Regions from separate parts of the Pantoea alhagi genome, predicted to be linked through region 1. Evidence: predicted binding sites of a transcription regulator. Region 1 holds the regulator's gene; the other holds the start of a gene.
What was found. The regulator PurR, encoded in region 1, represses purine synthesis genes. The targets are predictions, from matches to a motif close to CANGCAAACGTTTGCNTG.

Region 1 (5,933 bases):
AAAAGGCTTTATCTTTTCGGAAAAAGTTCGATTAGAATTGCCCATCAGGAGTCTGCCCTGTGTGGCAGAAATAAGATTAACCTTGCGCTATCACTGCGCTTTGAGTGTAACCACACCATGCGTTTATTGATTACGCTTTTTATGCTGGCCATGGCTCAACTGTTTTTCAACGTTGCCCATGCCTCACCGCAGGCCCCGGTAAAGGCCAGCCAGCATAAAGTTGATAAAAAAGCCGCCCGTGACGATGACCGCCGCAAGCGTCGGACGGTAAAAACAATCAGTAAAAAAAACCGTACGGCCAGCGTTGAAAAAAACAAAGTAAAGAAAAAAAGCAAACCGGCCGCCGTTGCCGCAACCAGCGTAAAAAAAAGCCGCGCATCGGTGAAAACCACCAGCGTGAAAAAAAGCAGCCTCAAGAAAATCAGCAGCAAAAAAGGCTTGCAGCGCTATGGTCGCCAGCGTGGCGATAAGAAAACGGCAGCGGCCAGGCGGGGGCCGCTGGAGATGAGCAAAGCGCACCGTGAACGCTATCAAAAAGCGCGTGAAACCGCGATGAACAAACTGATGAGCCAGTTAGGAAAGCCCTATTTATGGGGAGGCACCTCACCCCATACCGGCTTCGACTGCAGCGGTCTGGTCTGGTATGCCTATAAAGATGTGGTGAAATTCAAGATCCCCCGCACCGCGAATGAAATGTATCATCTGCGTGATGCGGCCCCCATTAACCGTGAAGCGCTGGAAAAAGGCGATCTGGTGTTTTTCCGCATCAATAACCGTGGCGCAGCCGATCACGTTGGCGTCTATCTGGGCAATGGTCGTTTTATCCAGTCGCCGCGTACCGGTAAAGATATTCAGATTAGCCAGCTTAGTGATGATTACTGGCAGCGGCACTATGTTGGCGCGCGTCGCGTTATGACGCCGCGCACCATTCGCTAACGCGTTGCGCAACAAAAAAGCCTGTCTCATGACAGGCTTTTTTATACTTCGCGCGGCGCTCAGTGCATAACGGCAGTGAAGCTAAACGCCATAATCATCAGCAATGCCACGACGGTAGTACCTATTGATAGTTTTAAATCGGTGTTCATCTGGCCTCTCCTTTACCCACATAAATTGTAACGTTATAGATTTTCCCATACTCCCTGGTAAAAATCTCGTTTTCTTTGCGCCAGCTTGGTAGAATCCCCGCCTTGCGTTGCGCAACGACAAAAAACCACCGTTGGCAGCCCTTTTTTAAAGACGTCCCGCCAGTCAGACGTACCTCAGCCCGCATAATGACAACCTCAACGCGCGCTGAATAACGCTATGTGGACGCAAACGATTAACATTAGCCTTATCAAAATATTAGGATAGGCGCAGGAGTATCTTTTTAATGGCAACAATCAAAGATGTCGCGAAGCGTGCCGGCGTTTCCACCACCACGGTATCGCACGTCATCAATAAAACCCGTTTTGTCGCGGAAGAAACCCGTGAGGCCGTGTGGGCAGCCATCAAAGAACTACACTATTCGCCCAGTGCGGTCGCACGCAGCCTGAAGGTTAACCACACTAAATCGATCGGTCTGCTGGCAACCTCGAGTGAAGCGCCCTATTTTGCTGAAATTATTGAAGCGGTAGAAACGCGCTGTTTCGCCAGTGGCTATACCCTGATTTTGGGCAACGCCCATAACGATCTACAAAAACAGCAGGCTTATCTGTCAATGATGGCGCAAAAGCGCGTGGATGGTCTGCTGGTGATGTGTTCTGAGTATCCTGAAGCACTGCTGAAAATGCTTGAGGAAAACCGCAATATTCCCATGGTGGTCATGGACTGGGGCGAATCCCGCGGCGATTTTACCGATACCGTGCTGGATAACGCTTTCGAAGGCGGCTATCTCGCCGGGCGCTATTTGATTGAGCGCGGTCATCGCGATATCGGCGTGATCCCAGGTCAGATGGAACGTAATACCGGTAGTGGACGCTTTGCCGGCTTTGTAAAAGCGCTGAATGAGGCCAACATCCCGGTACGCGAAGAGTGGATTGTACAGGGTGACTTCGAACCTGAGTCAGGCTATCGCGCCATGCAGCAAATTCTGGCGCAAAAGCAGCGCCCTACCGCCGTGTTCTGCGGCGGGGATATCATGGCAATGGGCGCGATTTGTGCAGCGGATGAAATGGGGTTGCGCGTGCCGCAGGATATTTCGGTTATCGGTTACGATAATGTGCGCAACGCTCGCTATTTTACCCCGGCGCTGACTACCGTCCACCAGCCCAAAGAGCAGCTGGGCGAAACCGCCTTTGATATGCTGCTGGACAGAATCACCAGCAAACGCGAAGAGCCGCAAACCATAGAGGTTCATCCCACGCTGATTGAACGTCGCTCCGTCGCCGACGGCCCTTTCCGCGACTATCGTCGTTAATGCGATGGCTCAGAAAACCTCCTTTTCTGAGCCTGTTACTCTTCACGCAGCCATTCCCGGTTGATTGTTTCCGTATCGCCAAGATAGTCCAGCAACCAGCGCAGTGCAGGTGAATCGCTTTGCTCCGACCAGCTGACGCAACAGAAGCTGTCGGGGAACGGCACCGGCAGCATCAGCTCCGTTAGCTGCCTGGCTTTAAGCAGCGGCGCGGCAAAATGACCGGGAACCATGCCCACGCACAGCCCGGCACGCAGGCAATCAAACGCGCTTTCCCAGTCCGGCACTACCAGGCGACGCTGATTATCCAGTGTCCAGGTAGTGCGCCGGGGCAACGCGCGGGAAGTATCCTCCAGCACCAGCGACGGCCATGGGCGAATATCATCCTCCTGTAGCGCAGTGGTAATGCTGGCTAGAGGATGATCAATGCTAACCACACAACGCCAGTTCAGCGCGCCCATATCGCGGAAGGCGAAGCGCCCTCCCACCGGGATCGCCTGTGTCGCGCCGATCGCCACATCAACCCGTTCATCCGCCAGCGCATCCCAGACGCCGTTAAAAACTTCCGGCGTGATCAGCAGCTCCATATCCGGAAAATGTCGGTAAAAATCGAGCACCAGCTGGCGGGTACGCTGCGGCTTAACGATGCGATCCACAGCAATGCTTAACTGCCCGCGCCAGCCGTTCGCTACCTGCTGGCACTGGCGTCGCGTGGCCAGCATTTTTTTGATAACAGCCCGCCCTTCACGAATAAAAAGCTCTCCCGCCTCCGTTAATACCACGTCCCGATGACGTCGTTCGAAAAGCGGCACCGCCAGCCAGGATTCCAGCTGACGAACCGTATAGCTGATAGCTGAGGGTACACGATGTAACTCTTCGGCGGCGGCGGAAAAGCTGCCATTGCGTGCTACGGCATCCACCACTTCCAGTGCATATTCAGACCACATTTTTTGCCTGCAAAAATTTTGATATCAATCGGCAAATTTTAGCGTTTCACATTCAGAAAAACATCCTTTACCCTCGCGCCGTCTGTTCACCTGCTTATAAATGAGAAAGAGATGTCTGCTTCAAAAGGATTTATGCTCTATCTGGCGCTACTCAGCACGCTGGGTTTTCTGGCCACCGATATGTATCTGCCTGCGTTTACTGCCATGCAGGCGAGTTTTCACACTTCCGCTGGCGTGATTAGCGCCAGCCTGACCGTGTTTTTAGGCGGCTTTGCCTGCGCTCAGCTTTTGTGGGGACCGCTTTCCGATCGTTATGGTCGTCGGCCAATATTGCTGTTGGGCCTTGCGCTGTTTGCGCTGGGCTGCGCGGGCATGCTGTGGGCGGATGCCACCTGGCAGATGTTGACCCTGCGCTTTATTCAGGCGGTTGGCGTATGCGCGGCGGCGGTAAGCTGGCAGGCGCTGGTTGTTGATCGCTATCGGGGCGCACAGGCGAATCGGGTTTTTGCCACCATTATGCCACTGGTAGCCCTGTCGCCGGCGCTGGCGCCGCTACTGGGTGCCTGGCTGCTCAGCCATTTTTCATGGCGCGCGATTTTTCTGGCGCTGTTTCTGGTTACGCTACCGCTGCTGTTTGCCACAGCAAACCTGAAAAAAACCACGCCCGCTTCCGATCCATCGCGGCAACGCAGCGGTTTTTTCCGTCTGCTGGCGTCTCGTATCTATAGCGGCAACGTGCTGATTTATGCTGCCTGTTCCGCCAGCTTTTTCGCCTGGCTGACCGGCTCGCCCTTTATTCTGCACGATCTTGGCCTCACGCCTGCCGATATTGGCCTGAGCTATCTTCCACAAACCGTCGCGTTTCTGGTCGGCGGCTTTGGCTGCCGTTCGGCGCTGCAGCGCCGTAGCGGACGTACGCTCTTGCCCTTCCTGCTGATTTTTTATGCGCTAAGCGTTGCTGCGCTGTTTATGGTATCGATTAGCGGTCAGGTTACGCTCTGGGGTTTATTAATTCCTTTTTGCGGCATGGCGTTGGCAAATGGCGCGATTTATCCCATCGTGGTGGCTAACGCCCTGCTGCCTTTCCCGGATGACACAGGTAAAGCCGCAGCGCTGCAGAACTGTTTACAGCTGGGTCTCTGTTTTTTCGCCAGCCTGGCCGTCTCATCCTGGTTGACGCATCCATTATTGACCACCAGCACGGTTATGCTGTCGACCATTCTGCTGGTGGTGGTGGGTTACGCTTTACAGTACGTTGCGCGCCACAGCGCTGCGGGCACAAAAAAGAGCGCCCGCTCTTCTCTTAGCGATTAAACCTCGCGGCTTCAGGCATAGTTAGCAACCTAACTATTAGCCGTTGTATATTGCCTTGCGGGAGCATATACTCCTTGCAAGGCAGTGACTTATAATAATCAGCGTGCTTTTTCCCGGTCATCCTGCGCTTTTCAGGCGACAATGTCGTACCTGGCCGGGCTTTCATTCAGTTTCAATCCTCTGTTTAACGTCGGATATCTGGCACACGGTCTTCCGTGAGATTTCTCACAATCCTGAGAAATTGACTATTCTCTTTCTCAGGTTCGTATCACACAGGTGATGGAGAAGCTATGAGTTCATCGTGCATAGAAGAAGTGAACCTGGAGGAAAACCATTGGTATCGTATCGTCCATGAAATGCTGGAGATGGCTGATATTGAGATCAACGGTAACCGCCCCTGGGATATTCAGGTAAAGAATCCTGACTTTTTTAAACGGGTTTTACAGGAGGGATCCCTTGGCCTGGGCGAAAGTTATATGGACGCCTGGTGGGATTGCGAACGCCTTGATATGTTTTTCCATCGCGTTCTGAAACACAAATTGGATCAACAACTCCCTCATCATTTTAAAGATACCTTGCGGATTGCAGCAGCGCGCCTGACCAATCTGCAGTCAAAAAAACGCGCCTGGATGGTAGGCAAGGAGCACTACGATTTAGGCAACGATCTTTTTTCGCTGATGCTTGATCCCTTCATGCAATACTCTTGCGGCTACTGGAAAACAGCCCAAACGCTGGAAGAGGCGCAGCAGGCGAAGCTAAAAATGATCTGCGAAAAGCTTGCACTGAAACCGGGCATGAAGCTGCTGGATATTGGCTGCGGCTGGGGCGGGCTGGCTGAGTTTGCCGCACGTCATTATGGCGTCACGGTCGATGGCGTCACGATTTCTGCCGAACAGCAGAAAATGGCCCAGCAGCGCTGCGAAGGGCTGGACGTGAATATTTTGCTGCAGGATTATCGCGACTTAGATAACCAGTACGACCGGATCGTTTCGGTAGGCATGTTTGAGCATGTTGGCCCTAAAAACTATGCCACCTATTTCAACGTGGTCGATCGCAATCTCAAACCGGATGGTCTGTTCCTGCTGCATACTATTGGCGCGATTAAAACCAATATGGATGTCGATCCCTGGATTGATAAATATATTTTCCCCAACGGCTGTTTGCCGTCAGTTCGTCATATTGCCGAAGCCAGCGAACCGCATTTTATTATGGAAGACTGGCATAATTTCGGCGCTGATTACGATACCACGTTAATGGCATGGTATGAGCGTTTTCTGGCG
Region 2 (5,933 bases), 1.1 Mb from region 1:
CGCCGATTACGCCATACAACAGCAGCGAAACCCCGCCCATCACCGGCACCGGAATTGCCTGAATCGCCGCTGCCAGCTTGCCGATGCAGGAGAGCAGAATAGCGATAATCGCCGCGCCGCCGATAACCCAGGTACTGTACACGCGGGTAATTGCCATCACCCCGATATTCTCACCGTAGGTGGTGTTCGGCGTTGAGCCGAAAAAGCCGGAAATAATAGTTGAGAAACCGTTGGCGAACATTGAGCGATGCAGCCCTGGATCGCGAATCAGATCTTTTTTCACGATATTCGCCGTGACCACCAGATGCCCGATATGCTCGGCGATAACCACCAGCGCAGCCGGGATAATCGTCAGCATCGCATACCATTCGAAGCGCGGCGTATAGAAAGTCGGCAGCGCGAACCACGGCGCAGCCTCAACCCCGCTCCAGTCTACTATGCCCATCGCCCATGACAGCAGATAGCCTGCCAGCACGCCGATCAGAATTGGAATGATGGCGAGAAAACCGCGAAACAGCACCGAACCAAACACGGTGACCGCCAGCGTCACCAGCGAAATTGTTACCGCAGTGCTATCGACCGTCGCGCCGCTGGCAGGCAGCAGGCCAGCCATATTCGCTGCAACGCCCGCCAGCTCCAGTCCGATAACGGCGACAATCGCGCCCATCGCCGCCGGAGGAAACATCACATCCAGCCAGCCGGTGCCGGCTTTTTTCACAATCAGCGCCACCAGACAAAACAGCACGCCGCACAAGATAAAACCGCCCAGCGCCACCTCATAACCAAGCGGCAGCAGTAGCAGCACCGGCGAGATAAAAGCAAAGCTGGAGCCTAAGTAGGCGGGGATTTTTCCTTTACAGATAAAGAGATAGAGCAAGGTACCGATGCCGTTAAACAACAGCACCGTGGCCGGATTGATATGAAACAGAACCGGCACCAGCACCGTAGCGCCGAACATCGCGAACAGATGCTGAAAACTGAGCGGTATCGTTTGCAGTAGCGGTGGGCGTTCGCTAACGCCAATCGCGCGACGAGTCATGGAGTATTCCTCTGGGCTGTTTTTTGGCAGAAAAAAGCCGACTCTGCGGTCGGCTGAATAGTTATTTGGTTCCGAAAATCTTATCGCCCGCGTCACCGAGACCGGGGATGATGTAGCCTTTCTCGTTCAGGCCACGATCGATAGAGGCGGTATAGAGCTCAACGTCCGGGTGCGCTTTTTCCAGCGCGGCGATACCTTCCGGTGCAGCCACCAATACCAGTACCTTGATTGAGTTACAGCCCGCTTTTTTTAGCAGATCGATCGTCGCAATCATCGAGCCGCCGGTGGCCAGCATGGGATCGACTACCAGCGCCATGCGTTCTTCGATGTTAGAAACCAGCTTCTGGAAATAAGGAACCGGCTCCAGCGTCTCTTCATCACGGTAAACGCCTACCACGCTGATGCGCGCGCTTGGCACATGCTCCAGCACCCCTTCCATCATGCCGAGACCGGCACGCAGGATCGGGACAACGGTGATTTTCTTGCCTTTGATCTGATCGATTTCTACCGGACCATTCCAGCCTTCAATGGTAACTTTTTCTGTTTCCAGATCGGCGGTGGCTTCGTAGGTCAGCAAACTCCCCACTTCAGATGCCAGTTCGCGAAAGCGCTTGGTGCTAATGTCTTGCTCACGCATCAGGCCCAGTTTATGTTTGACGAGCGGGTGTTTGACTTCCACGATCTTCATTGTTGTACTCCCGGAGTGTTGAGCGGAAAAAAAAATCGCCGGATTATACCGCCTTTTGCCTGCTGCGCCATATGCGATCGGGCAATAAACAGCAAAACCTCCGCGCTCTGTTAAGCATCATCTAAAATAAAGAATCTGCAACGCTGGCCTCGCAAACGTTTGCCTGCGCTGTTAGAATTGCGCCGCTTTAATTCAAACCGCAAAACCGCGTGGGGATTCCGCAGTGACCGACAAGACCTCTCTCAGCTATAAAGACGCCGGCGTTGATATTGATGCAGGCAACGCGTTAGTCGATCGTATTAAAGGCGTGGTAAAAAAGACCCGCCGTCCGGAAGTAATGGGTGGCCTCGGCGGTTTCGGCGCGCTTTGTGCGCTGCCGCAAAAATATCGCGAGCCGGTGCTGGTTTCCGGCACTGACGGCGTCGGCACCAAGCTGCGTCTGGCGATGGATCTGCAGCGCCACGACACCATCGGTATCGATCTGGTCGCCATGTGTGTTAACGATCTGGTGGTCCAGGGTGCTGAACCGCTGTTCTTCCTTGATTACTACGCCACCGGCAAGCTGGATGTCGATACCGCTTCCGCCGTTATCAGCGGGATCGCTGAAGGGTGTTTACAGTCGGGCTGCGCGCTGGTTGGCGGTGAAACCGCAGAGATGCCAGGCATGTACCACGGTGAAGATTACGATGTGGCAGGTTTTTGCGTCGGCGTGGTGGAAAAGTCAGAAATCATTGACGGCAGCAAAGTGCAGGATGGCGACGTGCTGATCGCCCTCGCCTCCAGCGGCCCGCACTCTAACGGCTACTCCCTGGTACGCAAAATTCTTGAAGTCAGCCAGACCGATCCGTTAAGCAAACAGCTCGACGGCAAGCCGCTGGCCGATCATCTGCTGGCACCGACGCGCATCTACGTTAAAAATATTCTTAACCTGATTGAGCAGGTCGATGTGCATGCCATCGCCCACCTTACCGGCGGCGGCTTCTGGGAAAATATTCCGCGCGTGCTGCCGGAAAATACTCAGGCAGTGATTGATGAAGCCAGCTGGCAATGGCCGGCGGTCTTTAACTGGCTGCAGCAGGCGGGCAACGTCAGCCGTCATGAGATGTACCGCACCTTTAACTGCGGCGTCGGCATGGTGATTGCGATAAGCGCTGCTGAAGCGGATAAAGCGGTTGAGCTGATGAACGCCGCAGGCGAACAGGCGTGGAAAATTGGCGTGATTAGCGCCTCTGACGCAGAAGAGCGTGTGGTTATCAAATGAAACGGCTGGTCGTGCTGATATCGGGTAACGGCAGTAATTTGCAGGCGATTCTCGATGCCTGTCAGCAGGGCCGGATCAACGCTCGCGTGGCGGCGGTTTTCAGCAATAAGGCCAACGCGTTTGGCCTTGAGCGCGCCCGCAGCGCGGGCGTTGCCGCCCATGCGCTTTCCTCGTCCGCTTATGAAACACGTGAAGATTTTGATCGCCAGCTTATCCGCGAGATTGATGCGTATGCGCCCGATCTGGTGGTGCTGGCGGGCTATATGCGTATCCTTAGCCCGGTTTTTGTCGCGCACTATCAGGATCGGCTGCTGAATATCCACCCTTCTCTGCTGCCAAAATATCCGGGCCTGCATACGCATCGCCAGGCAATCGCCAACGGCGACAGCGAACATGGTACCTCGGTGCATTTTGTTACTGACCAGCTGGACGGCGGCCCGGTGATCCTACAGGCCAGAGTGCCGGTGTTCAGCGGCGACAGCGAAGAAGAGGTCACCGCGCGCGTACAGCATCAGGAACATGCGATCTATCCGCTGGTAATTAACTGGTTCGTTGAGGGCCGCTTAGTGATGCGTGATAACTCCGCCTGGCTTGATGGCAAGCCACTTCCGCCCCAGGGCTACGCGGGCGATTAGTTTCTTCCGCCTTGCGTGCATAAACCCTCTTCCAGAGCCAGCCTGCTGGCTCTGTTCTTTTTCAGCCAAAACGCCCGGTTATATAATCCTCGGTGCGTCGCTGTCGCGGCGTGGTAAACAGCGTATCGGTATCAGCAAACTCCACCATCTTTCCCTGATGCATAAAAGCGGTATAGTCAGAGACGCGCGCCGCCTGCTGCATATTATGCGTTACCAGAATCAGCGTGAAATGCTGCTTCAGCGTGGTCATTAGCTCTTCAATCACCAGCGTGGAGATTGGGTCCAGCGCAGATGTCGGCTCGTCCAGCAGCAGCACTTCCGGCTCAATAGCAATGGCGCGCGCAATCACCAGCCGCTGCTGCTGACCGCTGGAAAGCGTCAGCGCATTTTGCCGCAGGCTATCTTTCACCTCAGGCCACAGCGCCGCAGCGCGCAGCGCCCGCTCCACCGCCTCGTTTAAAATACGTCGATCGCGCACGCCTTGCAGACGTAAACCATAAACCACATTTTCATAAATCGATTTAGGGAACGGATTGGGTCGCTGAAAAACCATGCCGACGCGCCGCCGCAGTGCCGAGAGATCGCCGCCGCGCTCGAGGATATTGCGCCGATCGAGCAGAACCTCGCCCTCAACGCGACAGTTATCAATCACATCGTTCATGCGGTTAAGGCAGCGCAGCAGCGTGGATTTACCACAGCCAGAGGGGCCAATAAGAGCGGTAATGCGATTTTTCGGGATCTGCAGGCTAACGGTATCCAGCGCCTGTTTGTCGCCATACCACAGGGAAAGATTATTGATGGTTAGCGCAGTGTCGATTTCAGCGGTCATGGTCCTCACCGTTATTGCACCAGCGAGCGATAACGCTCACGCAGGCGATGGCGTAAGGCCATCGCCGTAAGATTTAAGCCAAGAATAATGGTTACCAGCAGCAGCGCTGTGGCGTATACCAACGGACGATCGGCCTCGGCGTTGGGGCTTTGAAATGCCAGATCGTAAATCTGAAAGCCCAAATGCATAAACTTACGATCAAGATGCAGGTAAGGAAAAACGCCGTCTACCGGCAGTTCCGGGGCCATTTTCACCACGCCCACCAGCATCAGCGGTGCCGTTTCGCCCGCCGCGCGCGCCACGGCAAGAATCAATCCGGTCAGCATGGCGGGTAGCGCCAGCGGCAGGGTGACGTGCCACAGTGTTTCCGCGCGGGTCGCGCCCAGCGCCAGCGAGCCGTGCCGCAGGCTGGCAGGAATGCGCGACAGTCCCTCTTCGGTCGCAACAATCACCACCGGCAAGGTCAACAATGCCAGCGTTAGCGACGCCCACAGCAGACCCGGCGTACCAAAGGTGGGATTAGGCAGTGATGTCGCGTAAAAAAGCTGATCAATCGTGCCGCCAATCAGCCAGACGTAAAACCCAAGACCAAACACGCCATAAACAATCGACGGTACGCCCGCCAGGTTAACCACCGCAATACGCACCAGCCGGGTTAACGCATGCCGATCAGCATACTCATGCAGCCAGACGGCGGCCACTACCCCCAGCGGCATCACCACTACCGACATCAACAACACCATCAGCACAGTGCCGAAAATAGCCGGGAAAGCGCTGCCCTCGCCCGGGGAATCATCCGACGAAACGGCAACGAAATGCCACAGCTGCTGCAAAAAGTGTTGCCATTTTTGAACAAGCGTCATGGCGTTGGGATACCAGGCGTCGCGGATTTGTGCCAGGGGAATGCGGTGCAGCTGGCCGTTCGCATCACGCAGCATCAGCGTATTACGTGCACTCTCCTGTAACAGTGAAGCACGCCGCTCTGCCTGCCCGACAAACTGCCGCTGCAGTTCTGCACGATTCGCCATCAGCATCGATCTTTTCTGCTCATTATCATTGCCGCTGGCCTTCAGCTCTAACGCTTCGATTTCAAGCGCCTCAAGCTGCGCCGTGATATGCGACATTTCATGACGGCGGATGCGCTCGGCCTGCTCCAGCAACTGATGCGTTTGCTGCAGGCGCTCCTGCAGGGCGCGTTGCATATTCTGCGCCGTAAGCGGCTGCTGATTCTCATACAGACCGGCAAACCAGCCCAGCGCATCGCCGCCCACGCGCCGCTGTAGCATCAGCACCTCCGGCGGTTGTTCGCGGCGCTGAATATCACTTTCCAGCAGCGTGCGGAAATCAGAGGCGGAGACGTCGCGGTTGCCGGTTTTAATTAAGTAGCGCGTGACCTGCTCCGGCAACTGCTGCGCCTGCGGCAGACCGGCATCAATCAGCTGCTGACGCGACAGGCGCTGGGTGCTCACCACTTCGCCCAA

Region 2: purM (phosphoribosylformylglycinamidine cyclo-ligase) is a predicted target of PurR. The motif match lies at 1,876-1,893, and genes of this name have one in related genera.

What each region holds. Positions count from the first base shown of each region.
Region 1 covers NZ_CP019706.1:3,813,098-3,819,030, forward strand. Annotated here, with positions in the region: gene B1H58_RS17990 (C40 family peptidase) at 118-936, shown strand; gene cydH (cytochrome bd-I oxidase subunit CydH) at 996-1,085, opposite strand; gene purR (HTH-type transcriptional repressor PurR) at 1,370-2,395, shown strand; gene punR (DNA-binding transcriptional activator PunR) at 2,431-3,339, opposite strand; gene punC (purine nucleoside transporter PunC) at 3,451-4,653, shown strand; gene cfa (cyclopropane fatty acyl phospholipid synthase) at 4,944-5,933, shown strand, end outside.
Region 2 covers NZ_CP019706.1:2,705,066-2,710,998, reverse strand. Annotated here, with positions in the region: gene uraA (uracil permease) at 1-1,039, opposite strand, end outside; gene upp (uracil phosphoribosyltransferase) at 1,101-1,727, opposite strand; gene purM (phosphoribosylformylglycinamidine cyclo-ligase) at 1,951-2,988, shown strand; gene purN (phosphoribosylglycinamide formyltransferase) at 2,985-3,623, shown strand; gene pstB (phosphate ABC transporter ATP-binding protein PstB) at 3,685-4,452, opposite strand; gene pstA (phosphate ABC transporter permease PstA) at 4,464-5,933, opposite strand, start outside.